DNA from 3 places in the Pseudorhizobium banfieldiae genome. Region 2 is predicted to be linked to each of the others. Evidence: riboswitches for the same ligand, from Rfam matches in the RefSeq annotation. Region 2 holds a riboswitch; each other region holds the start of a gene.
The links. Region 2 has a riboswitch for thiamine pyrophosphate ahead of thiB (thiamine ABC transporter substrate binding subunit). Riboswitches for the same ligand answer to the same signal wherever they lie in the genome.
Positions count from the first base shown of each region.

Region 1: another riboswitch for thiamine pyrophosphate. It lies ahead of thiM (hydroxyethylthiazole kinase); the one in region 2 lies ahead of thiB (thiamine ABC transporter substrate binding subunit).
Region 3: another riboswitch for thiamine pyrophosphate. It lies ahead of NT26_RS18710 (ABC transporter permease); the one in region 2 lies ahead of thiB (thiamine ABC transporter substrate binding subunit).

Region 1 is NZ_FO082820.1:3,701,799-3,711,625, forward strand. It holds gene NT26_RS17920 (sensor histidine kinase) at 1-362, shown strand, start outside; gene NT26_RS17925 (DUF1194 domain-containing protein) at 399-1,172, opposite strand; gene NT26_RS22210 (YqaE/Pmp3 family membrane protein) at 1,279-1,437, opposite strand; gene NT26_RS17930 (1-phosphofructokinase family hexose kinase) at 1,503-2,483, opposite strand; gene NT26_RS17935 (GFA family protein) at 2,691-3,065, shown strand; gene NT26_RS17940 (HD domain-containing protein) at 3,062-3,469, shown strand; gene NT26_RS17945 (SDR family oxidoreductase) at 3,516-4,298, shown strand; gene NT26_RS22475 (hypothetical protein) at 4,380-4,583, opposite strand; gene NT26_RS17950 (hypothetical protein) at 4,593-4,778, opposite strand; gene NT26_RS17955 (glycoside hydrolase family 13 protein) at 4,900-6,585, shown strand; TPP riboswitch at 6,694-6,788, shown strand; gene thiM (hydroxyethylthiazole kinase) at 6,827-7,633, shown strand; gene thiE (thiamine phosphate synthase) at 7,630-8,265, shown strand; gene thiD (bifunctional hydroxymethylpyrimidine kinase/phosphomethylpyrimidine kinase) at 8,262-9,059, shown strand; gene NT26_RS17975 (succinyl-CoA:acetate CoA-transferase ScpC) at 9,117-9,827, opposite strand, start outside.
Region 2 is NZ_FO082820.1:3,505,763-3,515,589, reverse strand. It holds gene NT26_RS17145 (RNA-binding S4 domain-containing protein) at 1-324, shown strand, start outside; gene fdxA (ferredoxin FdxA) at 564-902, shown strand; gene NT26_RS17135 (CarD family transcriptional regulator) at 1,259-1,828, shown strand; gene NT26_RS17130 (RNA polymerase factor sigma-32) at 2,119-2,979, shown strand; gene NT26_RS17125 (M48 family metalloprotease) at 2,992-4,494, opposite strand; gene NT26_RS17120 (thiamine ABC transporter ATP-binding protein) at 4,714-5,439, opposite strand; gene thiP (thiamine/thiamine pyrophosphate ABC transporter permease) at 5,426-7,057, opposite strand; gene thiB (thiamine ABC transporter substrate binding subunit) at 7,064-8,068, opposite strand; TPP riboswitch at 8,104-8,203, opposite strand; gene NT26_RS17105 (response regulator) at 8,264-8,713, opposite strand; gene NT26_RS17100 (ABC-F family ATP-binding cassette domain-containing protein) at 8,865-9,827, opposite strand, start outside.
Region 3 is NZ_FO082820.1:3,869,189-3,879,015, forward strand. It holds gene NT26_RS18680 (dipeptide/oligopeptide/nickel ABC transporter permease/ATP-binding protein) at 1-638, shown strand, start outside; gene NT26_RS18685 (ATP-binding cassette domain-containing protein) at 635-1,438, shown strand; gene NT26_RS18690 (gamma-glutamyltransferase family protein) at 1,492-3,276, opposite strand; gene NT26_RS18695 (FAD-binding oxidoreductase) at 3,464-4,549, opposite strand; gene NT26_RS18700 (aromatic ring-hydroxylating oxygenase subunit alpha) at 4,551-5,795, opposite strand; gene NT26_RS18705 (5-methyltetrahydropteroyltriglutamate--homocysteine S-methyltransferase) at 6,152-7,246, shown strand; TPP riboswitch at 7,384-7,487, shown strand; gene NT26_RS18710 (ABC transporter permease) at 7,622-8,380, shown strand; gene NT26_RS18715 (ABC transporter substrate-binding protein) at 8,399-9,343, shown strand; gene NT26_RS18720 (TRAP transporter large permease subunit) at 9,445-9,827, shown strand, end outside.

The sequences.
Region 1 (9,827 bases), 200 kb from region 2:
CCGATCTGGAGGTCGCCTCGAAAATAGCCTTGTCGCTTTCCATGGCGCTGCACGAGCTTTGCACCAACGCCGCCAAATACGGAGCCTTGTCGACGGACGCTGGGCGGATAGACATTCGCTGGTGCTTCGGAGAAGGCGACGCACCCTTCACCTTTACCTGGACTGAGCAGGGCGGTCCAACAGTCGATCAACCGTCGCGCGAGGGTTTCGGCACTGTTATGATCGAGCGCGTGCTGTCGCAGCAGCTGGATGCGGAGGTTACCCTCGAGTATCGCCCTGACGGATTGCGTTGCGATGTGCGCTCTCGAATGAGGGATCTCTTGGGTGCCTCGTCGGAGGAGGAGGAAGCCGCGGAGATCTAGGCCCCCTGCCGAACAAGTTCGAACGGCGGCAGCTTGCTACCGGTCGAACAGGTTCTGCCACTGCCGCTCGCCAACCAGGCAATCCGTCTGTGGGTCATCAATGCGGATAGGGTCGGAGGAAGCCCCAAGACCACTGATTTCCAGGACCAGCTTTCGCCTGATGGCAGTTGTGAAATCCTCGACACGACGGACAGGCAGCACGAAAGAGCCAGGTCCACCGATGACACAGTCAGCATAATATTGATCGAGAGCGACGGTGGTCGAGGGACGCAGCATGATCGCCAGTCCGTTGATGACGATGCCTGCCGCGACAGCCTTGTCACGGGCGAGCGCCACCGGCTGCCCCACGTTATTGGCGCCGTCCCCGGAAACATCGATGACACGGCGCATTCCGGCATAGCCGTTGGATAGGAGGGCGATCGCGCCTTCCTCGATAGCGGCGGAGATCGATGTTCTCCGGTTGGTGATGATCGGCCTCTCCTGAAGCCGGGCCGCAAAGGCCTTGGCGTCTTCAGCAGTCTCAATGGTCTGCCAATCGAGCCGGGAAGATGGATCGACTACGCCTGCCCATTCGAAATAGCTGACCGCAATCCGCCCGAGCAGGCCGCCGCGGACCGCGTTGATGAAGTCCGGGTGCTGGATCGCCGCGATATAGCCTTCGCGCTGCATGCGGACTTCTTCGTAGTCCATGGACCGGGATACGTCGACGGCCAGCAACAGCTCCACATCGACCTCTCCGCCGTTCTCTGCAGCAGTCGCCCCGGCCGCTGCGCCCGAGAGGGAAAAAAGCATCGCAAGCGTGGCAAGCATGGCGGCTCCGTTCCTGCGTTTCGCAAATACTAGCACAGGATGGGCTGCCCGCGACGCTGCGACGTCAGCGGCGGTTCAAAAATGGGTGATGACGGAAGAAAGGGCCCTATTTCTTGAGGATGACCCAGAGGGCGTGAATAACGCCCGGCAGCCACCCCAGCAACGTCAACAGGATGTTCAGCCAGAAATGCAGCCCGAGTCCGACCTGGAGGAACACCCCGAGCGGCGGCAGCAGGAAGGCAAGCAAGATGCGAATGATGTCCACGGGTCGGCTCCTGATGTTGTCCGTTGCTCCCACAACGCACCAGGCCGGCGGGGGTTCACGTGATGTCAGGGCTGGCGGCTCTTCTGCACGCTTCTTGGCGAGGTTAGCCCAGCTGAGTCGAGAGCGTCTTCGCCATGCTGGTAGAGCATGAGGACGTCCTCCCGGCGGCATAGGTCCGTGCCCTCGCTCATAACGGTCGCGGCTCCTGCGGCTACACCCACCCGGAAAGCCTCCCGCACCGGATAATCGTGGATAAGCGCCCAGAGCATTCCACCAACGAAGCTGTCGCCCGCACCAACCGTCGAACCCACCTTCACCTGGAACGAGGGTAGCTTGAGATGATCTTGCGCACTGACCAGCACGGCGCCCTCTCGCGCCAGAGACACGGCGACATGTTGCACAGAACCTCTCGCGATGAATTCCTGGCAGACCTTGACTGCTTCCTCTAGGCTCAGGCTGCGCCCGACGATTCCTTCGAGTTCGTCGAGGCTTGGCTTGATCAGGAAAAGCCCCCCCACGTCTAGCGCTGCCTTCAATGCCGGACCAGAAGTATCGAGGATGATCCTGCAATTGCGGCCGGCCAACTGCCGCACCATGGACGCGTACTCATCCTTCGGCATCCCCCGCGGCACGCTTCCGCTGAGCACCACGTAATCCCAGGCACCAGTTTCCAGGAACCGACGAACCTCTTCGCATTCCGCCGGGGAGACCACAGGTCCCTCCGGAACGAAACGGAACTCCTCCCCCGTCTCCATGTCCTTGACCATGAAAGCGATCCGGGTCGAGCCGGCAATTCTGACGGTGTGGAGGTTGACGGGCAGCTTCTTGACGGCGTCGAGGAAGACTTCGCCGGTCGCGCCACCCGCCATGACCAGCAGATCGCAAGTGTCTCCCATCTCTGCGAGGACGCGCGCGACGTTCACGCCACCGCCCCCTATGTTCTGCCGTTGGTTGCGCGTCCTGACCTTCTTGGTGGGAAGTATTCTCGATGCCTCATTGGCGATGTCGATGGACGGGTTGAGCGCCACGCAGAGGATCGATGTCATTGTTCCGAAGCCTTTCGCAGTTCCAAGGGGCGGCACCTGTCGAAGTTATGTGGCCCTAGCCATTTAGAAGGTCCGCCGCGTGCAGCCAAGGGTCATCCCGTTTCCAAGAGCAAGCGGTGCGGAACGAATAGGTCAATGAGGCCGTTCACGGTGGCAAAATCAGCGTAACTGGCTTGATCCACAGTGATGATCAAGGGAGAGGCTTGGATGATTATCCGTTCCGGACGCTGCCTCTGCGGCGAAGTCACCTACTCAGTGAAAGGTCCGCCGTTGAGGGTCGGCCTCTGCCACTGTAGCGACTGCCGGAAGGAGAGCGGCTCCAGTTTCGTGACATTTGCCGTATGGCCGGGGCACGCGTTCGAAAGCAGCGGCGACCTGGCCGTTTTTGAGGGCCGGGGCTTCTGTCGAACCTGCGGCTCGCGACTATTCAATCCGGGCGCGGGAGAAGTCGAGATCCGAGTTGGATCGCTTGATATGGCCCCTACGGATCTTGAGCCGACCTATGAGATCTGGATCAAGCGCCGTGAGCACTGGCTACCCCCCATCGGTACCGCAGAACAATTTGTCGAGGACCGGCGATGAACTCCGATGTCGCACATGCACGCGAGATTGCGGAAGCGGCTCTTGCCGGCCGGGTGAAGAAGGGCGGCGAACCTCTGCTTGAGCATGTCGCCCGTGTTGCTGCATCCGTCGCCGACGAAATCGAGCAGATCATTGCCTGGCTCCACGACGTCCCTGAGAACGCCCCGGAATGGACACTCGAGCGTCTGCATCAGGAGGGATTCGCGCCAGCCGTTCTGGCGGCAGTGGACGCTCTGACCCGGAGGGAGGGAGAGTCCCACGCTGACTTGGTAAGAAGGGCAGCGGCAAATCCTCTGGCTCGGAAGGTTAAGCTCGCGGACCTGAGGGACAATCTGGCAACTGCCGAGCGCACCGGAGGCGACGGCGAAAAATATCGAAACGGGCTTCGGCTTCTGGAAGCGTGACAACCAGCTAGCACCTCAGCGATGGGACGCAAATGGGAGAGCCAACATGGACCTGCAATCTCGCGTGGCCCTGGTGACGGGTGCCGGATCAGGAATAGGTCGTGCGTCAGCCATTACCCTTGCCGCTCAGGGGGCGAAGGTCGGCCTTCTCGGACACACGCGGAAGGATCTGGAAGACACTGCAACTGAAATCACCAGTCAGGGCGGGCAGGCCCTCGTGCTCGAGGCCGATGTTTCCGACGAGGCGCAGATGAGAAGCGCGGCAAAAAGGTTGATCGATGCTTTCGACCGTCTCGACATTGTTGTCGCCAATGCCGGCATCAACGGGGTGTGGGCACCCATCGACACTCTTCAGCCCGATGAATGGGATCAGACTATCGCTGTAAATCTGCGGGGCACGTATCTCACGCTCCACACCACCGTTCCCATCATGAAGGCGCACGGCGGCGGGTCGATCATCATCGTCTCCTCCATCAATGGCAACCGGACGTTCAGTTCGCCGGGCGCCACCGCCTATTCGGCCACCAAGGCCGCACAGGTCGCCATGACGAAGCAGCTGGCGCTCGAACTGGGCAGGCACAAGATACGGATCAATGCGGTCTGCCCCGGCAAGATCGACACCGAGATCGATGACAACACCAGCATTCGTAATCCCGGCAGGACGGCCGTTCCCGTAGAATGGCCGGAGGGCGACATCCCTCTGACCGAGGGCAAACCGGGCGCCTCCATGGATGTTGCTGACGTGATCCTGTTCCTCGCCTCGCACAGGGCGAGACATGTGACCGGCGTTCCGATCTACGTCGATGGCGGCCAAGGTCTGTTGCGATAACATCAGTCAGCCGCGAGCGGCATATAGCATGGTCCAGGAGAAACCGGCACCGATCCGTGGTGCCGGTTGTCCCCATGTCGTCTAGTGGCTGCCGCCGCCTTTACGTACTGAGTCATGGGTATGATGGCTGTCATGTTCGCCACCTCCGCCCGACACCTTGCTGCGGGAACGATTGTCTGGATCAGCCGGCGGCTTCTTCAAGTCGAGTGGCGCCTTGGCGTTTTCGTGCGAGGAGCCGGGTCCTCCTTGCCGGATGCTGGCCGGCGTCTTCTGCGATGTAGACATGCAACGCTCCTAACGGTCCTGCTGGTAACCCTGATGCGTGGTGTTCACCTTGCTGTTGCCTTGTTGACCCTGCTTGTCGAAATTCTTTTCGCGCGGGTCGACGGGGCTGCCCTTGGAAAGGCTGGCGGCGGAACGCTCGCCGGTGCCTTTGTCGCTGCGGTTCTCGTCAGGGACGGGTGGGAGTTTGCTGTTCATGACGACCTCCTGTGTAAGTAAGTCGTTTGGCTAACAGACAGGATGGCTCAATGTTCCGGCAAACGGGAACCGGCCCGCCAATCCTGCGTTGCGGATCGTGATGTCGATATCGGAGCCGCCCATGAAAGAGCTTGTCAACAAGCCAAAGTCCCTCTCGATCATCGAGCGAAAATGGTGGCACGCGGCAACCGTTTACCAGATCTATCCGCGCAGCTTCTGCGACAGCAACGGCGATGGGATTGGCGACCTTCCCGGCATCATCGGTCGGCTGGACTATCTACAGTCCCTTGGCGTCACGGTTTTGTGGCTGTCGCCCATCTACAAGTCGCCGATGGACGACAACGGCTACGACATATCCGATTATCAGAACATCGCTGATGAATTCGGTACCCTCGCTGATTTCGACAAATTGGTCGCCGAGGCGCGCCAGCGCGGCATCGGGATCCTTCTGGATCTGGTGGTCAATCATACCTCCGACGAACACCCATGGTTCGTCGAGTCCCGCAGTTCGCGCGAAAGCCGCCTGCGCAATTTCTATATATGGCGGCCGCCGTCGGCCGATGGCGGGCCTCCCAGTGATCTGACCTCGTCCTTCGGAGGTTCAGCCTGGACGCTCGATCCCGGCACCGGCGAATATTACCTTCACCTGTTTTCGAAGCGGCAGCCGGACCTCAACTGGAAGAACCCGGAGGTCAGATCCGAAATCTACCGCATGATGAACTGGTGGCTTGATCGAGGTATTGCCGGTTTTCGGATGGACGTGATCGACCTGATCGGCAAGGAGGTCGATGCCGGCATCACCGCAGACGGCCCGCACCTCCATGATTACCTGCAGGAAATGAACCGCGAGACATTCGGAGAGTGGGACGTTTTGACAGTCGGCGAGGCCTGGAGCGCGACGCCCGATTCCGCCCTGCTCTACTCAGGGCGGGACCGCAGGGAACTCTCCATGGTCTTCCAGTTCGAACACGTCACCCAGAGTTGGGACGAGACCCACGGCAAGTGGCGACCAAAGCCCGTCGATCTGGTGAAGCTGAAGGCCGTCCTGGGCAAGTGGCAACATGCTTTGGCAGAAGACGGTTGGAACTCCCTGTTCTGGGGCAATCATGACCTGCCGCGCGCCGTGTCACGATATGGGGATGCCTCGGGATATCATGTTGAATCGGCCAAGATGCTGGCGACCGTGCTGCACCTGATGAAGGGCACGCCGTTCATCTATCAGGGGGAAGAGATCGGCATGACGAACGTCTCCTTCACGTCCCTCGACCAATACAAGGACATCGAAACCCTCAACATACACCGTCTGCACGTCGAGGCCGGCCTTTCGACAGAGGACTTCATCCGCGGTGCCAATGAGAGCGGCCGCGACAATGCGCGAACGCCCATGCAGTGGAGCGCCGATCCCCACGGCGGTTTCACGACCGGCTCCCCGTGGATTGAGGTTAATCCCAACTACGCGACGCTGAATGCAGCCAGCCAGGTATCCGACGATCGATCGATCTGGGCGCATTACCGGGAACTCGTTTCGCTTCGCAAGCAGCATCCCGTCATTGTCTATGGTCGCTATCAGGCTTGGCTGGATCACCATCCCGACGTCTTCGTTTACACGCGCGCGCTGGACGAAGAGGAACTGCTGGTGATCGCCAATTTCACCCCACGCACGATTACGATCGAACTTCCGGATGAACTCCATCGGCGCGGTCGCCCCTTGATCAGCAATTACTCCCCGGTGGAGGAGGTCGGGGAGACCCTCGGCCTCGCGCCTTACGAAGCTTTCGCGCTGCTCTCGTCCCGCCTCGCGCCCTAGGTGCACCGGAGCGACCTCCGCGCGACGCGAGCCAGCATGGGCCGCACCCTGCCCCGTGCAGTTCGGGACGCTTTCGAGAGTGACAACTGGCCCAATTCTTCCTAAGTTGCGAACAGACGGGGGCGTCCGCTGAAGCGGGCTGAGAAGCACCCTTTGAACCTGAACCAGATCATGCTGGCGGAGGGAGTCGCGGGTCGAGATACCGTTGCCTTACCTCGCTGGACGAAGAAAGGCATTTCTCTTGACCGAATTTCCTTCCAGTTGCGGAACATTGCTGGAGGCGCTGCGCGCAAAAAATCCTCTCGTCCAGTGCATCACCAATGATGTCTCGATGAACATTGCCGCGAACGTCCTTCTCGCTGCCGGCGCGTCTCCGGCCATGGTCAGCGCCGAGGAGGAGGCTGCCGAGTTTGCCCGCGTTGCAGCGGCCGTCACGATCAATATCGGCACATTGTGGGCGGCTGACGTCCCAGGCATGAAAGGTGCCGCCGGCGCGGCAAAGGAGACAGGCAAGCCCTGGGTCCTCGATCCCGTGGCCCACTATGCCACGAGCTTTCGTCGCCAAGTTGTAGGCGAACTCCTTGAGCTCCAGCCGACCATCGTCCGGGGAAATGCTTCGGAAATCATGGCACTCGCTGGCCTTGAGAGCAGGGGACAAGGCGTCGACAGCCGTGACAGCAGCCTGGCGGCAGAAACGGCGGCCGTGGATCTTGCCCGACGCTTCGCCTGCGTCTTTGCCGTCACCGGCGAGATCGATCTCGTCACGGATGGACGTCGCCGCGTTTGGATCGAGGGAGGCTCCACGCTCATGCCGAAGGTTACCGCGCTGGGCTGCGCATTGACCTGCCTTACCGGAGCCTTCGCCGCCGTCGCGCCGGGCCGGCCGCTGGAGGCGACCGTCGCCGCCATGACGTTGTTCGCCGTTTGTGGTGAGGATGCCAGCCACCGGGCCGAGGGCCCTGGCTCTTTCCCGCCCCTGTTCCTCGATGCGCTGGCGGCGATCGGCCCGCAGAGGCTGGAATCGGAAGCAAGGATACGAGCGGAATGAAGATTTTTGACCTGTCGCTTTATGTCGTCCTCGATCCCGATCTCTGCCGCTCGGTGGGCATGGTCGAGACTGCGCGCCTTGCCACGGAAGGCGGCGCCACCATGATACAGCTTCGAGACAAGCGCGCCGACCGGACGAGCCTGATCGAGACAGGCAAGGCGCTCAAAGCTGCCCTGGCCGGATACGGAATAGCGCTGATCGTCAATGATGACGTAGAGGCCGCACTCGAGATCGGTGCAGACGGCGTGCATATCGGGCAGGAAGACATGTCGGCAGCTGCGGCGCGGCTTGCCATCGGCGATCAACTGATCCTTGGCCTTTCCGTCGAGACTGCGCAACTAGCGCACGAGGTGGATCCGAGTATCGTCGACTATGTCGGCGTTGGGCCGGTCTTCGCCACCGGGACCAAGCCGGATCACAAGCGACCGATCGGCCTGGAGGGTCTCGGCCATATCATATCCGTCTCACCGGTTCCGGCAGTCGCGATCGGTGGACTGAAGATGGAGCATGCAGCTTCGGTCATGGCCGCTGGAGCCGCCGGCCTTGCGGTCGTCTCCGCCGTCTGCGGCACGCCCGATCCACGCGGTGCCGCCCGTGCCCTGATGCAGGAAATAGTAAAGGCGCGGCCATGATTGCGAACATTCTCTCCATTGCCGGATCCGACCCGTCCGGGGGAGCAGGCATACAGGCCGATTTGAAGACCTTCGCGGCTCGCAGCACCTATGGAATGGCGGTCGTGACCGCCCTCACCGCGCAGAACACGAAAGGCGTCTACGGCGTCCAGGTCATTCCAGCCGGCTTCGTTGCTGATCAGATCCGGGCAGTTTTCGACGACGTCCGCGTCGATGCCGTTAAGATCGGCATGATCGCAAATGCGGAAATCGCCGAGACCGTGGCCGACATCCTGTCCCGGCAGCCCGGTGTGCCGATCGTGCTTGACCCAGTGATGATTGCCAAAGGCGGCGCCTCGCTTCTCGCAGAACAGGCGGTCTCAGCGCTTCGGGATCGCCTCCTGCCGCTTGCCACGTTGCTGACGCCGAATCTCCCCGAAGCAGCCGCCCTTCTGGGAGAGCCAGAGGCGCGGGATCGCCAAACGATGGCTGAACAGGCGGAAGCGCTCAGAGCCCTCGGTGCCCGCGCCGTGCTAGTCAAGGGGGGCCATCTTCCGGAGGATGAAAGTCCCGACGTCCTTGCCGATCCCGCCGGCCTGACATGGCTTGAAGGGCGGCGGTTCCAGACGTCCAATACCCATGGGACAGGATGTACGCTATCCAGCGCGATTGCTGCCGAACTAGGCAAGGGTAATGATGTCGTGGCCGCCGTCCGAACGGCCAAGCTGTACCTCGCATTAGCGATCCATCGTTCCGGGGAACTCGATGTGGGGTCCGGTCATGGACCCGTGCACCATCTCCATGCCACCAGCTGAAGGCGCAGTCGGACGAAGCCTCGGCATCAATTTCTTTGGCAGCGTGACAATAGCCGTCTAGCTCTTGTGCATTGTCCCCGTCGCCTGGGCATGGATGTGCCAGGACAGCGCCTCTTCCAGGAGATGTGGCGTGTGGCCGCCGCGCGCGCAGGCGCGTTCGAAATAGCTCATCAGGGCGTCCCGGAAACTGGGGTGAACGCAGTTCCGGAGGATTTCCCTTGCCCGCTCCCGTGGCGCCAGCTCGCGAAGGTCGGCGAGCCCATTCTCCGTGACGATGATGTCGACGTCATGCTCGGTATGATCGACATGCGGAACCATGGGGACGATCGACGACAGCTTACCGTCCTTGGCGAGCGACTTTGTGACGAAGATCGACAGGAAGGCATTCCGCGCGAAGTCTCCGGATCCGCCGATGCCATTCATCATGTGCGTGCCGTTGACATGCGTCGAGTTGACATTGCCGTATATGTCGAGCTCCAGCGCCGTATTGATGCCGATCACTCCCAGCCGGCGGATGACTTCAGGATGGTTGCTGATCTCCTGCGGCCGGAGCACCAGGTGCTCCTTGTACTTGTGGAAGTCGGCAAAGACCCGCTCCGCGCAGGCAGTCGAAAGGGTGATGGAGGATCCGGAGGCGAAGGCGAGCTTGCCCGCATCGAAAAGATCGAAAGTGCTGTCCTGCAGCACTTCACTGTACATGCGCAGATGATGAAACGGGCCATCGGCGAGACCGGTCAGAACGGAGTTGGCGATTGTGCCGATTCCTGC
Region 2 (9,827 bases):
GAAGGTTCGCGCCAGCGCATCGACAAGTGGCTCTTCTTTACGCGCATGGTGAAATCGCGCTCGCTCGCCCAGTCGCTGATCGCCGCAGGCGCAGTGACCTTGAACGGCGAAACGGTTCTCCAGCCTCGCTGCCTCGTTCGTCCCGGAGACAGGGTTGGGCTTGCGCTGGAGCGGCGCGACGTCCTGCTGCTCGTGCGCAACGGCGGCGATCGTCGCGGGCCGTTCGAGGAGGCGCGGCTCCTCTATTTCGACATTTCTGAGACCCTCGGCCCACAAAGGCCGCTGACGCCCTTCGAGCGCGCCCAGAGGCGTCCTCGAGCCTGAGTATCGGGCGTATCGGCATTGCGCGAGCGGCCGCACACCAAGGAGAATAATGCTCCTCCCTGATCCGTTTCCGGAGAAGGTTTATCCTTGCTAAGCGTCGGGAAAGGTCTTACCTCACACACCGACGCGCAGGGGTTGCGCCGGGGTGGCCGCGATGGCCGCAATGGCCTCTCGTCTGTGCCGGCGAGCGGCCAATCTCCCGAGGCCGAGCCCGCCAGACCGCAATTCTGGAGTGCTGCATGACCTACGTGGTGACTGACAACTGTGTTCGCTGCAAATATACCGATTGCGTGGAGGTTTGCCCCGTCGACTGTTTCTATGAGGGCGAGAACTTCCTCGTCATTCATCCGGACGAATGCATCGATTGCGGAGTCTGCGAGCCTGAATGCCCGGCTGAGGCCATCAAGCCCGACACCGAGCCTGGTCTCGACAAGTGGCTGAAGGTGAATGCCGAATACGCCCAGATCTGGCCGAACATCACGGTGAAGCGCGAGCCGATGCCCGAGGCCAAGGAAATGGATGGAGTTCCTGGCAAGTTTGACCAGTATTTCTCGCCGGAGCCTGGAAAGGGCGACTGAAGCTGGTGCCGCGCAGTGGGTGTGCCTTCCATTTGTGCAGCTAGGTCAGCGTGCCGTCATGGCGCGCATAAAAGCAAATAATTGATTTCCGCACTTTTTTGTGGTAGACAGGGATTACTGTTCCACGAGCGGCACAAGCGTGCCCAAAAAACATCACGAAAGTTACAGAGCATCCGACGCGGTTTCCGTGACATTCCCATAATGTGTTTGTCGTCGTTTATCGCGGTGGAGGTTCTTTTCGCGCACGTTGGTCGGACCAGTATCGAGTGACCCGACGGTTTCCCCCGTCTCATCCGGGCCTGCCTGACCCGGCCCCGGTCGTACACCGGGTGCGTAACAGGGAGTTTGTGAAACGTATGACGACCCAGCAGAAAAAATCTTCGGCACGCCAGGGCTTCAAGACCGGTGAAGCGATCGTTTACCCGGCACATGGCGTAGGTATGATTACCGCGATCGAAGAGCAGGAAGTGGCGGGCATGAAGCTCGAGCTTTTCGTGATCGATTTCGAGAAGGACAAGATGCGGCTCAAGGTGCCGGTGGCTAAGGCTGTCAGCATCGGCATGCGCAAGCTCTCCGAAACCGACTTCGTCGAGCGGGCCCTCAAGGTGGTGCAGGGCAAGGCGCGCGTGAAGCGCACCATGTGGTCGCGCCGCGCCCAGGAGTATGATGCAAAGATCAACTCTGGAGACTTGATCTCCATTGCGGAGGTCGTGCGTGATCTTTACCGCGCGGAAAACCAGCCGGAACAATCCTATTCGGAGCGCCAGCTCTATGAAGCTGCCCTCGATCGAATGGCGCGGGAGATTGCAGCGGTCAACAAGATGTCTGACACGGAAGCCGTACGTCTGGTCGAGGTAAACCTCGCCAAGGGCCCGAAGCGCGGCAAGGTCGTTGAAGAAGAAGAGTCCCAGGCCGAAGCCGCATAAGCTTCGGCTGCATCGTAACTTTGAGAAACCCGGCCATTGTGCCGGGTTTTTTATTGGAACTTTTTCTCGCGCAGGACGTTAACCCGCCGGAACGGCGACAACTGTGGCGTCTGCAGACGCTTCAAGAACCGCTCCTCAAAACAGGAAATAGGGGCCAGCCGCGAGATGGCAAGGCCTCTTGGGAACGAAGAGGGGACGAGGAAGGCGGAGTGGGTAAATCGTGGCGGCGGCCGCGGCACCATCTGACTGTCATTCTTGTCGAAGCCAGCCAACGTCACGGAGAAGACACGATGAAAGCCATGTCTGCGGACCGCAATATGATCAAGATTGCAATGTCAGCTCCCTATCTGGCCAGAGACGAGGAGCGCAGTCTCGCGGTCCGGTGGAAGGATGACCAGGACCAGGATGCCCGCAATCAGATCGCCCTTGCCCATATGCGGCTCGTTATCGCCATGGCATCCAAATTCCGCGGCTTCGGCCTGCCGATGAGCGACCTCGTTCAGGAAGGTTATGTCGGGCTTCTGGAGGCGGCCGCCCGCTTCGAACCGGCCCGCGATGTCCGGTTCTCTACCTATGCCAGCTGGTGGATTCGCGCCTCAATGCAGGACTACATCCTTCGCAACTGGTCAATCGTCCGCGGTGGAACGAGCTCCGCGCAAAAGGCGCTGTTCTTCAACCTTCGCCGGCTGCGTGCGAAGCTCGCACGGGGCGACAGCAACCTTACATCGCGGGCTATCCATGAGGAAATTGCTGTTGCGCTCGGCGTAAGTGTCGCGGACGTTCAGACCATGGACGCCCGTTTGTCGGGCAATGACGCCTCACTTCAGGCACCCTCCATAGCCGGCGATGCAGACAGCAGCGAGCGGCTGGACATGCTTGCAAGCGGCGAACCCCTTCCCGACGAGCAGGTCTCCGGCATGATCGACGGAGAGCGGCGCATGCGCTGGCTACACGGAGCTCTCACCAAGCTGAATGACCGCGAGAAGAAGATCATCCGGGCTCGCCGGCTGACGGACGAAGGAGCAACGCTTGAGGCGCTTGGTGCTGAACTCGGCATTTCCAAGGAACGCGTGCGCCAAATCGAAAGCCGCGCCATGGAAAAGCTGAAGTCGGCGCTGGTCTCCGCGAATCCCCAGATGGCCGCCTGCTAAGCTGCCAAGGGATTATTCCGAGACGATCTTGAACCGCTGACCCGGCGAGACTGCAGCGCCAGCCGGGAGCGCGTTGATCACTCGGAAAAGGTCCAGCTTCCGGTTGGTCCCCATCATTCGCGCCGCCATGGTCGCAAGCGTATCCTGTGGGCCTGCAGTTACCACCCTCACACGCAATGGTTTGAGGGACGCAATTTCCTGTGGCTTCATCTTCCTGAAGCTTGACTTCAGTACGGTGGAAACCGTTTCCAGTGCCGGGCTACCCTTCGGAACGGCGGTGAGGAAGCGAAAGATCTGATCATCGATCCGGATGACGGTGACGTCAAAATCCCAACGCTCCGCCGAGGCGCGGGCCGTGGCTGCCGGAAGTCCGTTAACACTGGCCATACGCACGCTTTCCGGCTTGAGACCGGCGACCCAGCCGCTGGTGAGGTAGTTGGTCAGGCTGGTCGTGTCACCGGCGTCGACGCCATCGAAACGGATCGCGGTTTCGCCGGGGCCAGTTGCAAGGACGGCATCCACCTTGTTGTCGATCTGGAAATCCTTCGGCACCTCGAAGCGTATGCCGAGGCTCCCGTGCAGGAATGTCTGTCCGCGAACGAAGCCTTCTTCCGGGCTGTCACCGAAGAGAAGCCCGTCGATGCCCGCGAGATAGTAGTCCCGGCCGCGGTCGCCGACGGTGCCTTCCATCCCTTGTGCGCGAGCGTGACGACGGGCGAGGTCGACCCGCTGGGGCGCATTCGGGTGGCTCGACAGGAAGTCCAGGCTCTGGTCGCTGTCCGGATCCACCGAGGAGAAGCGCGCATAGGCCGCCATGGAGTCGAGGAACCGGGGTGCAGCATAAGGGTCATAGCCCGCTTCCCCCAGCATCCGGACACCGATGACATCGGCCTGCAATTCCTGCTGCCGCGAAAAGGCCGCGAGGCGAAGCTTGCCGCGTGCCAGCGCCTGCTTGCCGGCGAGGTCGCTGGACAGGACCTCGGCCACGACTCGGCTGGCAATCACCTCCGCTTCCTCGCGCTTCTGACGCTCGATTCCGTGATTGGCGGTCACGTGAGCCATCTCGTGAGAAAGAACGGCCGCCACTTCCGAGGCATCATTGGCGAGTGCGAGCAGTCCGCGCGTCACGTAAAGATAGCCGCCCGGGAGGGCGAACGCATTGATCGCCGGCGAGTTCAGGATGGTGATGCGATAGGACTGCGAGGGGTTCTCCGAGACGGCAGTCAGCGCTCCGGCAATACGGGCGACGAGCTTCTCCGTCTTGGCGTCGTGATATTCTCCGCCATAGCTCGCGACGATCCGTGGATGTTCCCGCGCACCCATCTGCGCCCGCGGGTCGTTCTTCTGGACCTCGTCGACGATCTGCGGGTTATCGGAGGGGGCGACATTCGGCTGGTAAGCCTGGTCGAGAATTGACTGGCAGCCGGAGAGCGCGGTAGCCCCTGCGAGCAGAAGAGCGAGATGCCTTGCCGCACGCGCAGTACCGGCTCGGCGGGGTGTCGTCCCTTCACGCATCATCGTCAGCAATTTCGGCTTCGTCATTATCCAGACCCGCTTCCCGATCATCCATCGGGTATGCCCCACCGTAAACAAGACCGGCCGCTCCTGTCGCCGGCTTAGCGATTTTCCTTCAGCCAATATAGTGCTTCTTGTTCAGATCGCCTGTGGCGGCCAAAGCAGAAAGACGCTGTTGCTGCGATGCCACCGTGCCACGACCAAATTGTGGCACAGGCTTCAGCTGGCGAGGAATTGAACGACGGCGGGGATGTCGCATCGCCGGAGGAAATCTTCTACTGGAGCGTTCACGAGCACATTCCCGCCCTCCATGAAGATCACATGGCTCGCAAGGCGTCGCAGCTCATCCCGGTCGTGCGTTACCAGGATGACCGTGCTTTTCGTTTCTCGGTGCAGTTCCGATAGAAGATTTGCCATGGTCTGCCGCAGCCCCGGATCAAGCGCTGCGAAGGGTTCATCCATTAGCAGGACCGGTTTCTCGCGAACAAGAGCGCGGGCGAACGCCACGCGTTGCTGCTCGCCTCCGGAAAGCGTCGGTGGCAGCCGGCGCTCCATTCTTCCGAGAGCGACACGATCGAGTGCAGAGACGACGGCCTGTCTCTCCCCTACGGTCAGTCTGCGAAGGGACGGATTGATCCCGAGCGCCACGTTGGTGAAGACGTCAAGATGCCCGAAGAGATTGTTGTTCTGGAAGATCAGCGACACGGGTCGTTCCGATGGATGCCGGAACGTCAGATCCTGGCCGTTAAAGAGGACGCGACCACTGTCGGGGACCTCGAAGCCCGCGACCAGGTTCAGAAGGGTGGACTTGCCTGCGCCGGACGGTCCGGCAACCGCTGTGATCGTTCCGGGTGGAATGTCGCAGTCCAGGTGGAAGCGTGTGCTTCCCAGCGTCAGATCAACGCGGTCCAGGCGGATTTCCGGCGGATCGTCATCGACGGGCATGATGTGTTCCGTTCATTCGCCAGCCCGAAGTGCCGATGATCGTAAGCAGAAGGCATGCCGCGGCAAGGAGAAGCGCCAAGCCATCGGCATCCTGCGTACGATAGCTGGAAAGGCTGCTGTAGAGGAGCCAGGGCAGGGTTACGAAGTCGCTGGAGGCGAAGAGCGCAACGGCGCCCAGATCTCCAAGGGAGAGCGACATTGCAAAGGAGAATGCGAGGAGCGCCGGCCGCGTCAGAACCGGTCGGTCGATGCGCCAGAAGCGCGTCCAGCCGCCGATCCCTAGACTCGCCGTGAGTCGTCCGGAGCGGTCGCGGTTCTCCTTCATTGCCGGCTCTAACACCCTGATGACGAAGGGGATTGCCATCAGCGCGTTGATTGCAACGACGATCCAACCAACCCATAGCGATGCCGAGCCTGAAAGCCTCAGAAGCAGGAACCAGCCCGTCCCAAGCACGACCGGGGGGACTAGGAGAACAAGAAAGGAAGTGGCATCCAGAATGGCAGAGAAACCCCGCAGCAGGACGCCAGGGTTCTTCCGGTCGGCAATCGCCAGGCGCGCATCGATGAGCGTGACCGATGCCATCACCGCCAGCAGGCCTGAAGCCAGTGCAATCAGCGTGCTCGTTGCCAGCGCCCGCTGGAACGCGTCGCTCGCCACGAGGCGCGGGAGGTCTGCCTGGATTCCCGCCCGGAGAACGGCGAGCAGCGGCATCAGGATGAAAGCTGTGGCGACGGCGATGACCAGAGTGTCCCATACCCGCGCCGCGGCTCCTTTGCCGTCGAATCGCCTAACGCGGTGGCCGCTGCTCGGCGATCGGTCGTCGGTCACAGGCAGCCGGGACAGGATGATCAGGAGCATGGCCGTCAGCCCGATCTGCAGCAGTGACAGTCCAACTGCACGGGCAGGATCAAAATTGAAGCGCAGTGACTGGTAGATCGCAACTTCAAGCGTTGTGGCAGCCGGACCTCCGCCCAGTACCAGAACGAGCGTGAAGCTGGTTGCGCAAAGCATGACGATCAGGCCCGCGACGCCTGGCAGGACCCGCAAAAGGACAGGCCATTCGACGAACCGGAAGATGGCGCCAGGCCGCATGCCCAGCTGTGCGGCCAGCATCCAGTATTCGCCCGGCAGCCGATCGAGCGAGGCCACCATCAGGCGGCATGCGAGAGGCAGGTTGAAGAAGACGTGTGCGAGCAGGATGCCGCCAAGACCGTAGATGCTGACCGGCTCGTCGAGACCGCCGCGCAGGAGAAGCGAATTGACCAGTCCTTGCCTCCCCCAGATCGTAATGAGGCCAAGGGCAGCGACGAGTGCGGGCAGACCCATCGGCAGCGCCATCAGCCGCAGGATCCAGAGCCTGCCCGGAAGTTGCGGCCGCCGAGCCAGCGCCAATGCGACCGGAATCGCCAGGCCGATAGACAGCAAAGTGGAGAGCCCTGCCTGAAGAAGCGTGAAACGCAGCACGCGCGCCGTGTAATCTGTACAGAGTGCCTCGCCGCCAGCGTCCGGCGCCGCGGCAAGGAGGGAATAGGTGGCAAGACTGATGAAGGCAGCGACGCTTGCGAAGGTGGCGATACCTCCACCGATTGCAGTTTGCTGCTCCCGCCTCGTCAGCATCGAGCTTTAGCGTCCGCTCATCGCCGCCAGCCACTCATCGATCCAGGCCTGCCGGTTTCTCGCCACGTGCGCGGAGTCCATGAGGAAGGTCTTTTCCGGCTGGACGAGGCGGTCGAACGCTTCCGGCAAGGGCTCGCTCGTCTTGCCGGCGGGCATCATCCAGTTGGTGGTCGGTACGATGTTCTGGAAGGCCGGCGACATCATGAATTCGAGAAACTGGCGCGCCAGGTCCTTATCCTCCGATGTCCGCAACAGACCTGCGACCTCGATCTGGATATAGTGGCCTTCCGAGAAGGGCACTGCCTGGTACCGATCAATGTCCTCGGCCACCATGTGATAGGCAGGGGAGGTGGTATAGGAGAGAACCATCGGGACCTCTCCCTTGGTGAACAATCCATAGGCCTCAGACCAGCCCGGCGTGACCGTCAGGATGCGTCGACGAAGCTTTGCCCATGCCGCCTCGGCCTCCTCGCCGTAAACCGACTTCATCCACAAAAGCAGACCGAGGCCTGGGGTGGAGGTTCTCGGATCCTGGATGACGATCTTTTCGGAAGGGTCGCCCTCAACCAGCTCCTTCAGGCTGGCCGGCGGGGCGGCGATCGATTGGGTGTCGTATATGACGGCGAAGTGTCCGTAATCGTAGGGGATGAAGACGTCGTCCCCGTACCCGCCCGGCACGCTGATGGGACTTGTATCCAGTCCATGCCTTTCGAACAGGCCAGTGGCCTTGGCTTCATCGGCAAGATTGGTGTCGAGACCGAGAACGATGTCAGCCTCGTTATTCTCGCCTTCGAGCTTCAACCGCGAAAGAAGTGCGACGCCATCCGCGACCGCCACGAAGTTGACGCGGCAGGTGCAGGATTTCTCGAACTCTTCCTTGACCCTTGGCCCCGGGCCCCATTCGGCGGTGAAGCTTTCATAGGTGTAGACGGTCAGGCTGCGCTCCTCGGCGACTGCCGAGGTTGAAGCGATCATCGCCGCAATGAAAAGCGAAAGTGCCGAGAGCCGCATCGATGCCTCCTCTTTGGCAGAAAGGACGAGGGGCTGATGGACGCCGTTCTAATCCCTCCGCCGGTGTGAACCGGATCAGGTTCTGCGGGTTGGCGAAAGCCTCTCAGCCACAAAGTGGCACCCCGTTAGATCGGTCAGAGATGTAGCGATCGATCCGGCGCTTGGCAAGCGCCGCCCATGGTTGCTCACTGGGCGTTAGTGGGCGCTTTGAAGGACGCGAAGCTCGCGGGGGAGTTCGGCATAACCTCCCGTTCGGCCTGCAAGGATATAGCCGATCGTCTGCTCGATCACATGCGGCATTACCGGCTTCGTCAGCACCCCGAGCGGCCCATAGCTTCCGGCTTCGATCTCTTCAGGATTGGCAGTCATGAAGATGACCGCAACGCCATATTTCTCGGCGAGTTCGCGGCCGATCGACGGTCCAGTCTTGCCGTCAGCCAGATTGACATCGACAAGGGCAATGTCTGCCGACTGGGCGAGTGCCAGGGCGGGGTTGCGGCCATTGGCGAGGCCTGCGACCTTCAAGCCCATGGCTTCGACCGTATCGGCCACGTCCAAGGCGATGAGAAACTCGTCTTCCACGATCAGGACGCGATGTTCCTCAGAGACCGGGGTCTGCCAACCACTCGTTACACTTGTCAGCATCGGATGCTCCTGATGGTTCGGTGCCGCTTCGTACCGATCCCGGCCGTGCCGCATCGATACTGCCACCCGAACGACCACCTGCCGTCATTGTTCCGCAATGTGACAGGTTGACGGGTTTCAAGTGCGTTTCATGGATAACAGATGGTTAACGTCACCCCTCCAACTCCTCGCGCAGCATTTCAAGCTCGAGCCATTCCTCTTCCATCTCTGCGAGCTGCTTGCGTAGCGCCTCCAGTTCAGAAGCCAGGGCGGTGAAGCCTGCCGGATCTCTCGTGAAAAGGTAGGGATCCGCCATTCGCTTCTCCCGGGCGGAAATCTCGGCCTCGGCCTTGGCGATGTCCTTCGGCAGGTTCTCCAGCGCGAACTTCTGCTTGAAGGACAGCTTGCCGCGGTTTTTCGGCGCCTCAGCGGCCGGCGCCGACGTCTCCGTCCTCTCCCTTGCCTGGCGTTCGGAACGCCGCCTTTCCTCCTGGACGCCGCGGCGTTGTGCCAGCATGTCGGAGTACCCGCCTGCATATTCGATCCAGCGCCCGTCCGGCGTTTCCGGATCGGCGGGTGCTATGGTCGAGGTGACCGTCCGGTCGAGGAAGTCGCGGTCGTGGCTGACCAGAATGACAGTGCCGTTGTAGCCGGCGACGATCTCCTGCAGCAGATCCAGTGTCTCGATGTCGAGATCGTTGGTCGGCTCATCGAGGATCAGCAGGTTGGAGGGCCTGGCCATGATCCGCGCCAGGATCAGCCGTGCCCGCTCGCCGCCGGAAAGGTTCTTGATCGGCGTGCGGATCTGCTCGGGCTGGAACAGGAAATCCTTCATGTAGCCCGCGACGTGACGCTGCTCGCCATTGACGAGAAGCGTTTCGCCGCGTCCGTCGGTGAGGTAGTGGGAAAGCGTGTCCTCGGGATCGAGGTCCTCCCGCTTCTGGTCCAGCGTGGCGATTTCGAGATTTGTCCCGAGCCGCACCGTTCCCGAATCCGGATCGAGCTGCCCCGTCAGCATCTTCAACAGCGTCGTCTTTCCGGCACCGTTGGGTCCCACAAGGCCTATCCTGTCGCCGCGGTGTACGCGGATGGAGAAGGGCGCGACGATAAGCCGGTGTCCATAACTCTTGGTGAT
Region 3 (9,827 bases), 360 kb from region 2:
ACCTCCATGGGGAGGACGTCCTCGCCATGCCGGAGACGAAGCTGATTGCCTGCAGTGGAAGCCGGGTTGCCTATATCTTCCAGGATCCGCTGACGACGCTGCATCCGATGCATCCCATCGGCCGGCAGGTGGAGGAGGCGATCGCCGCCCATCAGAGGCTGGACCGCCGTTCCCTTCAGGAGCGCAGCATCGCGCTTCTCGAGCGGGTCGGCATTCCGGAGGCCGGCGAGCGGGCAAGGCATTTCCCCCATCAGCTTTCCGGCGGGCAGCGCCAGCGGGTCGGCATTGCCATGGCGCTCGCGAATGATCCGGATGTCATCATTGCCGACGAGCCGACCACGGCGCTGGATGTCACGGTCCAGGCGCAGATCCTCGATCTGCTAAGGGACCTGCAGAAGGAAAGGCGCATGGCGCTTCTGTTCATCACCCATGATTTCGGCGTGGTGGCGGAGATATGCGACCGCGTCGCCGTGATGAAGGACGGTGCGGTGGTGGAGATGGGCGAAACACGGGCCTTGCTGGCCAATCCCCAGCACGATTACACGAAGCGGCTGATCGCCTGCGTTCCGGAGATCGGGCAGGGAAAGACCTTCCTGGAACGCGTATCGGTACTCTTCCGGCCGGAGAACCGCGCATGACGGAGAAGGCGCTCGAGGTTCGCCACCTGATCAAGACCTTCGGAGGCGGTCGTTCGCTGTTCGGCGGCAGGCGCCACATGGTGACGGCGGTGGACCGTGTCTCGCTCGCGCTGCGGAGCGGAGAGACGCTTGCGGTTGTGGGCGAAAGCGGCTCGGGCAAGAGCACGCTCGCCCGTATGCTGGTTGGGCTCGAACAGCCGACCGCGGGCGACATGATGATTGCGGGTCAAGACGCGGGTAAATTGCGTCGGCAGGGTGCGCGCGCCTTCGGTAAGGTTGTCCAATACGTCTTCCAGGACCCGGTCGCCTCGCTCAACCCGCGCAAGACGATCGGCGAGATCCTGGAGACGCCGTTGAAACTGCTGAGCGGCTACGGCGCAGACAAGCGGCGGGCGCGGATGGCGGACCTCATGGATGCGGTCCAGATGCCGGCCGACACCCTGAGCCGCTATCCTCACGAGTTCTCGGGCGGACAGGCGCAGCGTATCGCCATTGCACGGTCGCTCGCGGCCGAGGCGCAGATCCTCATCCTGGACGAGCCGGTCAGCGCCCTCGATGTCTCTGTGCAGGCGCAGGTCCTGCTGCTCCTGCAGGAGTTGAAGCAGAAGTTCGGCCTGTCCTACCTGTTCATCAGCCACGACCTCGCGGTGGTGGAGGCGATAGCCGACCGGGTCGCCGTCATGCGCTCGGGACGGGTGGTGGAACAGGGGCCCGTGGAGGCCCTGTTCGGCAGCCCGCAGGATGCCTACACCCGGCAGTTGATCGGCAGCGCCCCGAGGATGCGCAGGACCGACCCCTGAGGCCTCAGGCAACTGTGTTACCGCGGTTGTGCTGGTGAAGTCGTCCGCGTCGACTATCTTCCTACGGCATAGGCCTGCATCAGCCGTGGTGTCGCCGCTGCGCGAAGGAGCCCGTCCGCATCACGCCTTGCAGCCGTCAGGCGTCCCACCGTCCACGGGTCGGCTGCGGTGACCTTGTGACCGCGGCGCCGCAACTCGTCGAGGACATCCGCGCCGATATTGCGTTCGACCATGATCCCGCCCGGCGAACTCGTGCGCGGATAGAAGGAGCCTGGGAAGTGCGACGTGTGGAAGAGAGGCGTGTCGATCGCCGCCTGCAGGTTTTTTCCGTGATGCACATAGCGGAGGAAGAATGGCAGCTGCCACTGATCCTGCTGGTCTCCGCCGGGAGTGCCGAAAGCAAGGGTGGGCCGTCCTTCGTGAAGGGCGAGCGACGGCGTAAGGGTCGTGCGCGGCCGCTTGCCGGGCGCAAGCGATGTCGGCAGGCCGGGTTTCAGCCAGAACATCTGCGCGCGCGAATTCAGGGCGAAGCCGAGGCCGGGGACGATCGGTGACGACTGCAGCCAGCCACCGGATGGCGTCGTCGAGACCATGTTGCCCCACCGGTCGATGACGTCGATGTGGACGGTGTCGCCCCGCTTCTCCGACAGGTGTGCCATGGTCGGCTCGTAGACGGCGCCCTTGCCGCTCATCTCGTCGAGCATGGCAAGCGTGAGGTCGTATTGACTTTCGTAGCCGGGAACGCGCCCCGGGCGCAGTTCATGTGACGCCTGCGCCCCGATCAGCTTGCGGCGCTCGCGGTTGTAAGCGTCCGACAGCAGATGGTCGATCGGCACTGGGGAGAAGTTGACGTCGCCGTAGTAGACTTCCCGGTCGGCGAAGGCGAGCTTCATCGCTTCCACCAGGGTGTGCACGAAATCGGGGCCGGCCGGATCCATCGACGCGATGTCGAAATCCTTCAACAGTGCCAGCGACTGCAGCAGCACCGGGCCCTGTCCCCATGCGGCGGTCTTGGCGATCGTCCAATCGTGGTAGTCGTAGGTCTGAGGCTCCTCGATGGTTGCTTCCCAGCCTGCCATGTCCTCCGCCGTCAGGACTCCTTTGTGACGTTGCCCGCTGGCGTCCATCACCTCTGCGGTCTCCAGGTATCGGCCGATCGCTTCCGCGACGAAGCCGCGATAGAAGGCGTCGCGCGCCGCCTGGACCTGCTCCTCGCGACCTGACCTGGATTCCGCTTCGGCAATGATGCGCTTCCAGGTCTCGGCGAGCACCGGGTTCCGGAAGTTGGAGAGAGGCTCGGGAGCCGAGCCGCGCGGCAGCCAGGTCTGGTAGGATGTCGGCCACTCCTTCTCGAAGAATGTTGCCATGCCCGTGATCGTCGCGGAGACGCGCGCCAGTACGGGATGCCCGTGCTCGGCGTAGTAGATGGCGGGTTCCAGCACGTCGCGGACTGACATGGTGCCATAGTCGCGAAGCATCAGCATCCAGCCGTCGAACGCGCCGGGGATGACCGTCGCGAGCAGTCCGTCGCCGGGGATCAGCCGCAGCCCTTCTGCGGTGTAGTGCTCGATCGTGGCCCTTCTCGGCGCGGGCCCCTGGGCGCATATGACCTCGATCCTGTCGCGCTTCTTCGAATAAATGACGGCCGGCATGTCTCCGCCGGGTCCGCACAGGTGCGGCTCGACGACCTGCAGCACGAAACCGGCCGCCGCAGCCGCATCGAATGCATTGCCGCCCTTCTCGAGGATGCTCATGCCGACCGCAGAGGCAATCCAGTGGGTCGAGGTGAAGACGCCGAAGGTGCCGAGAATTTCGGGACGGGTGGTGAATTCGGTCATGTCATGAAGTCCTTGTGTCTGTCATGCCTCGCGCGGATCGAGCGCATTGTGCAGCCCGTCACGACCGACTTTGAAGCCACAGACTTCGACGTCAACCTATTTCGTGCGGTGTTGGTAACGCGGGCGCGCCGTCCGCCCCTCCGGCGGCCCGCGGCAGCACGCCTTGCCACCCGTGCAAGCACGCAGGCTAGGCCTCGATCTCCACGTCGCCCATCGGGCGGGAGCAGCAGGCGAGGATGAAGCCATCATCGATCTCGTCGTCGAGGATGCCGCCATTGTGATTCATCTCGACCTCGCCGGCGAGCTTGCGAACCTTGCAGGTGCCGCAGAGGCCGGATTCGCATGCTGCGGCGACACGTACTCCCGCGGCGCGCGCCGCCTGCAGGATCGTGTGGCCCGGCTCGCAGGCGCCCTCCTTGCCAGAGGCCGAGAAGAAGATCCTGGTCGGCTCCACACCGCCATGGTGGTCGACGGTGGCGTTCGGCGGTGGCGGCGCAACCGGGTGAAATGTCTCCTCGTGATAATTGGCCATGTCGAAGCCCGCCCCCGACAGCGACTCGCGAACGGTCGCCATGAATGGCTCAGGCCCGCAGCAGAAGACGGTGCGGTCGAGGAAATCGGGCGCCAGCAGCGCGATCTTTGCCTTGTCGATACGCCCCTTCAGTCCCGACCACAGCTGTCCGCGCGACAACTGCTCGACGATCAGGCCGAGCGTGAACTGCGGCATGTCGCGAGCCCGCGCCTCCAGCTCCCAGCGAAAGATGATGTCGTCGGGCGAGCGGGCGCAATGGAGGAAGGTGATGTCGCTGTCGGGCGACCGGTCGCCAAGGTCACGCGTCATCGACATCATCGGCGTAATGCCGGACCCGGCGGAGAGGAAGAGATATCTGTCGCCCTGATGGCGGGCATAGGAGAAGTCGCCCTGTGGCCCGAGGGCCTTCAGCGCCATGCCCGGCCGCAGATTGTCGAACATCCACCGCGTGCCGAGCGATCCCTTCTGTGCCTTCACGGTGACTGAAACCGTGTACGGCCGAGAGGGACTGGAGGACAGCGTGTAGGTCCGCATCAGTGGCTCCGGTCTCGCAGGGATCTCCAGGGTCACGAATTGCCCGGGGAGGTAGCGGAACCAGACGCCCGGCCGGTCGGGCCGGAAGGTGAAGGTCATCACGTCGGGAGCTTCCGGCGTCACGGCGACGCATTCCAGCCGGTGTTCCCGGTCCGACCAAGGGTGCATCTCGTCGATGTGGCGATAGGTCGGCTGCACCATGTTCATCTCATGCCACCGCCGAAAGCGGCGCCGCCCCACCCTGCAGGCGGTTTGTCATGAAGGTCGTGTACCATTCGACGAACTGCATGACCCCGCCCTCGTGCTCGGGCGAATAGGGACCGGGCTCGTAGGCGGGTGAGCGGATGCCGAAGGCATTCTCCTCGACGATCCGCCGGTCCTGGTCGTTCGTCATGTTCCAGACATGCGTCAGTTCATCGAGATCGTAATCCACTCCCTCGACTGCATCCCTGTGCACGAGCCACGTCGTCGTGACCGCCGTCTCCTCCGCCGATAGCGGCAGGACGCGGAAGGAGATCGCGTGGTCGACGAGGATGTGGTTCCAGGTCGTCGGATAGTGGAAGAGCAGCATGGTCCCGATATGCGAGGTCATCACTTCGTCCGATAAGGGCCGGCGGACGGCTCTCCTGCCCGTCATCGTGTAGCTTTCAGCATCCTGGATCAGCGGCATGCGGGCGGTGCGAAACTGGCCCGAAGGGTCGATCCGGAATTCGCTCGGCAGCCCGGCCGCCTCGCAGCGTGCCCAATGCTCTGCAATGACCGGATCGTCCTTGGCCCCCTGGACGCCAGTGGCGCTCGGTGCCTCCGGATAGGTGCGGCAGAGTTCCGGATGGTTGCTGGCGCAGTGGTAGCATTCCCGGTTGTTTTCCCAGACGAGCTTCCAGTTGCCCTTTTCGATGATCGTGTTGCGATGGGCGACCTTGGCCTCCCACAGCCGGTGCGGCTTCATGTAGGGCTCAATCGAAGCGCGTACCGGTGCAAAATCGGTGGGCGTTGCGGCGAGGCAGATGAAGATATAGCCGGCGACGCTCTCGCAGGGGACGGGCTTCATCCCGAACTGTGCCTTGTCGAAGTCCTCGCCCATCTGCCGCGCGAAGACCAGCGAGCCATCGAGATCGTAGGTCCACTGGTGATAGGGGCAGACGAGCCGTGCAGATGCCCCGCGTTCCTGCGTGCAGACGCGATGGCCGCGATGGCGACAGGTGTTGTGGAATGCACGGATGACGCCGTCCTTGCCCCTGACGATCACGACGGGATAGTCGCCGACCTGGACGGTGAAGTAGTTGCCGGCGCGGGGAATTTCGCAATCATGGCCGATGAACAGCCAGTCCTTGTACCAGATCTCCTCGAGATCGACCCGATGGAAATCGGGATCGATATAGAAGGGCTGTTCAAGGCTGAATCCGTCGGCTCGCGCCTTGAGCCGGCGAAGCATGTCGTCGCGCACATCCATGTTCTTCATCCCTTTGCGGGACCGTTGGATGGCTTAGCTGCGCATCGGTCGCCTGTTGGCGCCGTCGCCCGATCGCCCACCGCAACAAGTCGCTCCGTATCGACTTTGGGCCGGTCATTCTCCGTTCGATGCAACAACTGGTGCGGCGCCGAACACCTGCAGGCTAGCAGAGGAGGAGCCGTCCCGAGATGTTCTTTCGCGACATCGCGACTGCGCAAACGGAACAGTCGGACAGGACACGATTTCCTCTCCGGTTCCGGCTCATCCTGTGGTATCGGCAAGGCGGTCGCCACGGAGGATGAGGATCGATCCTTCTGATCCCGTCCGGAATGCGCGACATCAACTGGAGGATCAGCATGCCGACACCACCTTTCCGCGCCGACCATGTCGGCAGTCTTCTTCGCCCGCGCCCGATTGCCGAGGCACGCGCCGCCCGCGCCGATGCGGCGACCCTGCGCGCCATCGAAGACGCGGAGATCCCGAAACTCATCAAGATGCAGGAAGAGGTCGGCCTGAAGGTTGTCACCGACGGTGAAGCGCGTCGCGCCTTCTGGCATTTCGATTTCATGGGCATGCTTGACGGCATGGACATGGAGACCCGCGGAGAGGGCGTGCAGTTCCATGGCACGCAGATCCCGCCGGTGCATCCGGTGATCAACGGCAAGCTCGGCTTCCCGAAGGACCACCCGATGCTCGAACACTTCACCTTCGTGAAAGACCACACCAGTGTCTGCCCGAAGATTTCCATTCCCGGTCCGTCCTGCGTGCATTTCCGCACCGACCCGGCCGACGTCCGTCCTGCCGAATACAAGGATCCCGACGTGCTCTTTGCGGATATCGCCGAGACCTATCGTCAGGCCGTTGCCGCCTATTACGCGGCCGGCTGCCGCTACCTGCAGCTCGACGATATCTTCTTCGCCTATCTCGGGGACCCGAAGCAGCGCGAGCAGCGCAAGGCCATGGGGCAGGATCCCGACTGGTTGATCGACCGCTATGCCTGGATGCTGGAAGAGGCGATCAAGGATCGTCCGTCCGACATGGTCATCGGCATGCACATGTGCCGCGGCAATTTCCGCTCAACCTTTGCTGCCACCGGCGGCTACGACGCAGCGGCCGACGCCATCTTCAACAAGACCAGCGTCGATATCTATTTCATGGAATACGATACCGACCGCGCCGGCGGGCTGGAGCCGCTGAAGCTCCTGCCGAAGGGCAAGAAGCGAATCATGGCTGGTTTCATCACTACGAAGACGGCGGAACTGGAATCGATCGACTGGCTGCGCAAGCAGTTCGAGGCGGCCTCCCAGTACGTGGACATGGATCAGCTGGGAATTGCCCCGCAGTGCGGCTTCGCATCGACCGAGCACGGCAATGCGATCACCGAGGAAGACCAGCGGCGCAAGCTCGAGCTCGTCGTGAAGACCGCCCAGACGATCTGGGGAACAGCGTAAGGCTGTCCGCGAAGGCGGGCCCGACCTTCGAGTGCGGGCCTGCCGACCTCCGTGGCATGGAGGCATAATAAAGTCGGCCCGCCTGAGCGTCGGCTTTGGACCCGGATTGACATGTCCGCATGGTTCATGAAACATGGCGGTATTCCGAGGGGGGCATCGTAACGGTGCTGAGATGGCGGTGAGCCGGACCCTTGAACCTGATCCGGGTCATACCGGCGTAGGAACGGAAACGGCCTTTTCGGCGCCAATTCTCTTCTCCGCTTTGCCTGGATCTCCGTGATTGACGTCGGGAGATCGAACCATGCCATGCACTTCAAGACCTAGCCCTCGGACAAGACGCCCGCCAGCGGCCTCATCCATGCGTTAGGTCGAGCCATGCCACCCCGCCACATGGGGATGGGACTCGTCGGGCTGCTGGTGCTCTGGCAGGCCGGCATATGGCTCTTCCATCCCCCGGCCTATATCCTGCCGCCGCCGGCGGATGTCCTTGCCGCGTTCGTCCGGCAAGGCGGTTTCCTGCTTCGCAACAGCCTGGTCACCATCGCCGAGATCGCGATCGGGCTCGGCTGTGGCGCTGTTCTGGGTGCGCTCGCGGCGCTTGCCGCTGCCGCCTTCCCCCGTGCCGGCCGGCTGATCTGGCCGGCCGTCCTGGTGCTGCAGGGGCTGCCGGTTTTCGTGCTGGCGCCGATTCTTGTGTTGTGGTTCGGATTCGGGATCGCCTCCAAGGCCGTCATGGCGACGATCATCATCTTCTTCCCGGTCGCCTCCGCCTTTGCTGATGGCCTCCGCCGGACCGAACCTGCGATCCTCGATGCCGTTGCGCTGACCCCGGCGACCCATTGGCAGACCCTTCGCTACATCCGCGCGCCCCTGGCTCTGCCGGGCCTGATATCGGGCCTCCGCGTTGCCGCTCCCCTTGCGCCGATCGGCGCCGTGGTCGGCGAATGGGTCGGGGCGTCGGCCGGGCTGGGCTTCGTCATGGTGCAGGCGAATGCCCGCATGCAGACCGACATCGTCTTCGCCGCCATGGTCCTTCTTGCCCTGCTCACCCTTGTGCTGCGGCTTGCGGTCGATGTCGCGACAGCCCGCATCACCCCATGGGCGCCGGAAGTCCACCACACCAATCCAAGATAGTTAGCCGGAGAAACATTCATGAGAATACGTTTTCTTTCCTGGGCCGTCGCTGCCATGCTTGCCTGGCCGGTACCGTCCCACGCCGCCGATCGCCTGACGGTCATGCTGGAGTGGTTCGTCAACCCGGACCACGCCCCCATGATTGTCGCGCAGCAGAAGGGATTGTTCGAAGCGGCAGGCCTTGATGTGGAACTGATCCCGCCTGCCGATCCGTCCTCCGTGCCGCGACTGGTTGCGGCAAGACAGGCGGATGTCGGAGTCCACTATCAGCCGAACCTCTATCTGGACCACGCGGCCGGTCTGCCGCTCGTCCGCTTCGGCACGCTGGTGGAGACGCCGCTGAACACGGTGACGGTGCTCGCGGATGGGCCCATCAAGACGCTTGCGGACCTCAAGGGCAGGAAGATCGGCTTCTCTGTCTCCGGCTTCGAGGATGCCATGCTGAAGCGCATGCTCGCCGCCGAAGGCGTGGCTCTCGACGAGGTGGAACTCGTCAACGTCAACTTCGCGCTGACCTCGTCGCTGCTCGGGGGACAGGTCGACGCGACGGTCGGCGGATTCCGAAACTTCGAACTGACCCAGATCCGGCTCGCTGGAGGCGAGGCGCGCTCGTTCTTTCCCGAGGAGCATGGCGTGCCGGTTTACGACGAGTTGATCTTCATCGCCCACAAGGAGCTCTCCAGCGATGATCGCCTGGGGCGATTCCTCCGGGCGGTGGAGGAGGCCAGCATCTTCCTGACCAATCATCCGGATGAAGCATGGTCGCTGTTCTTCGCGGCATATCCCGATCTCGACGACGAACTCAACCGCCAGGCTTTCCGCGACACCCTTCCGCGCTTTGCCAAGCGTCCGGCTGCGCTGGACAGAGGCCGTTACGAGCGTTTCGGCGCGTTCCTGGCGGAGAGCGGGCTGATCGATAAGGCGCCGGCCGTCGAAGACCTTGCGGTCGAAATCGGCGGATGATTGAAATGGTCTCCGGCTGCAGCGAGAGCAGGCAGGAAGTATCGGTGTCGTCGGGGCCTCATCCCGTCCCCCGGTCGCAGGCCTCCATCCATGCGGCCCGGATGGCGCTGCGCGTCGAGCATGTGCTGTCGGCAGGGGCCGGTCTGCTCCTCGCGCTGCTTCTCCTGCTCGTCCTCGTAACCGTCGGCCTCCGCTATGGTGCCAGGACCGGTTTCGCAGGCACCGAGGAGGCAGCGCTGTGGCTCTTCCTGGCGCTCATCTGTCTCGGCCTGCCGCTCAGCCTGCAGGGGCCATTTTCGCTGAGGCTCGACATCCTGACCCGGCTGCTGCCGCACGAGGGGCGCCGGATTGCTGGCCTTTGCGCCGACGGGACGAGTGCGGCGGCAGGCTGTCTTCTCCTCACGGGCGGTGCCGAGGCTGCAGCGGCGCTCCGTTCCGTTTCGCCCGCTCTCGGCCTCCCGGACCATGTGCGCTTCTGGTTCCT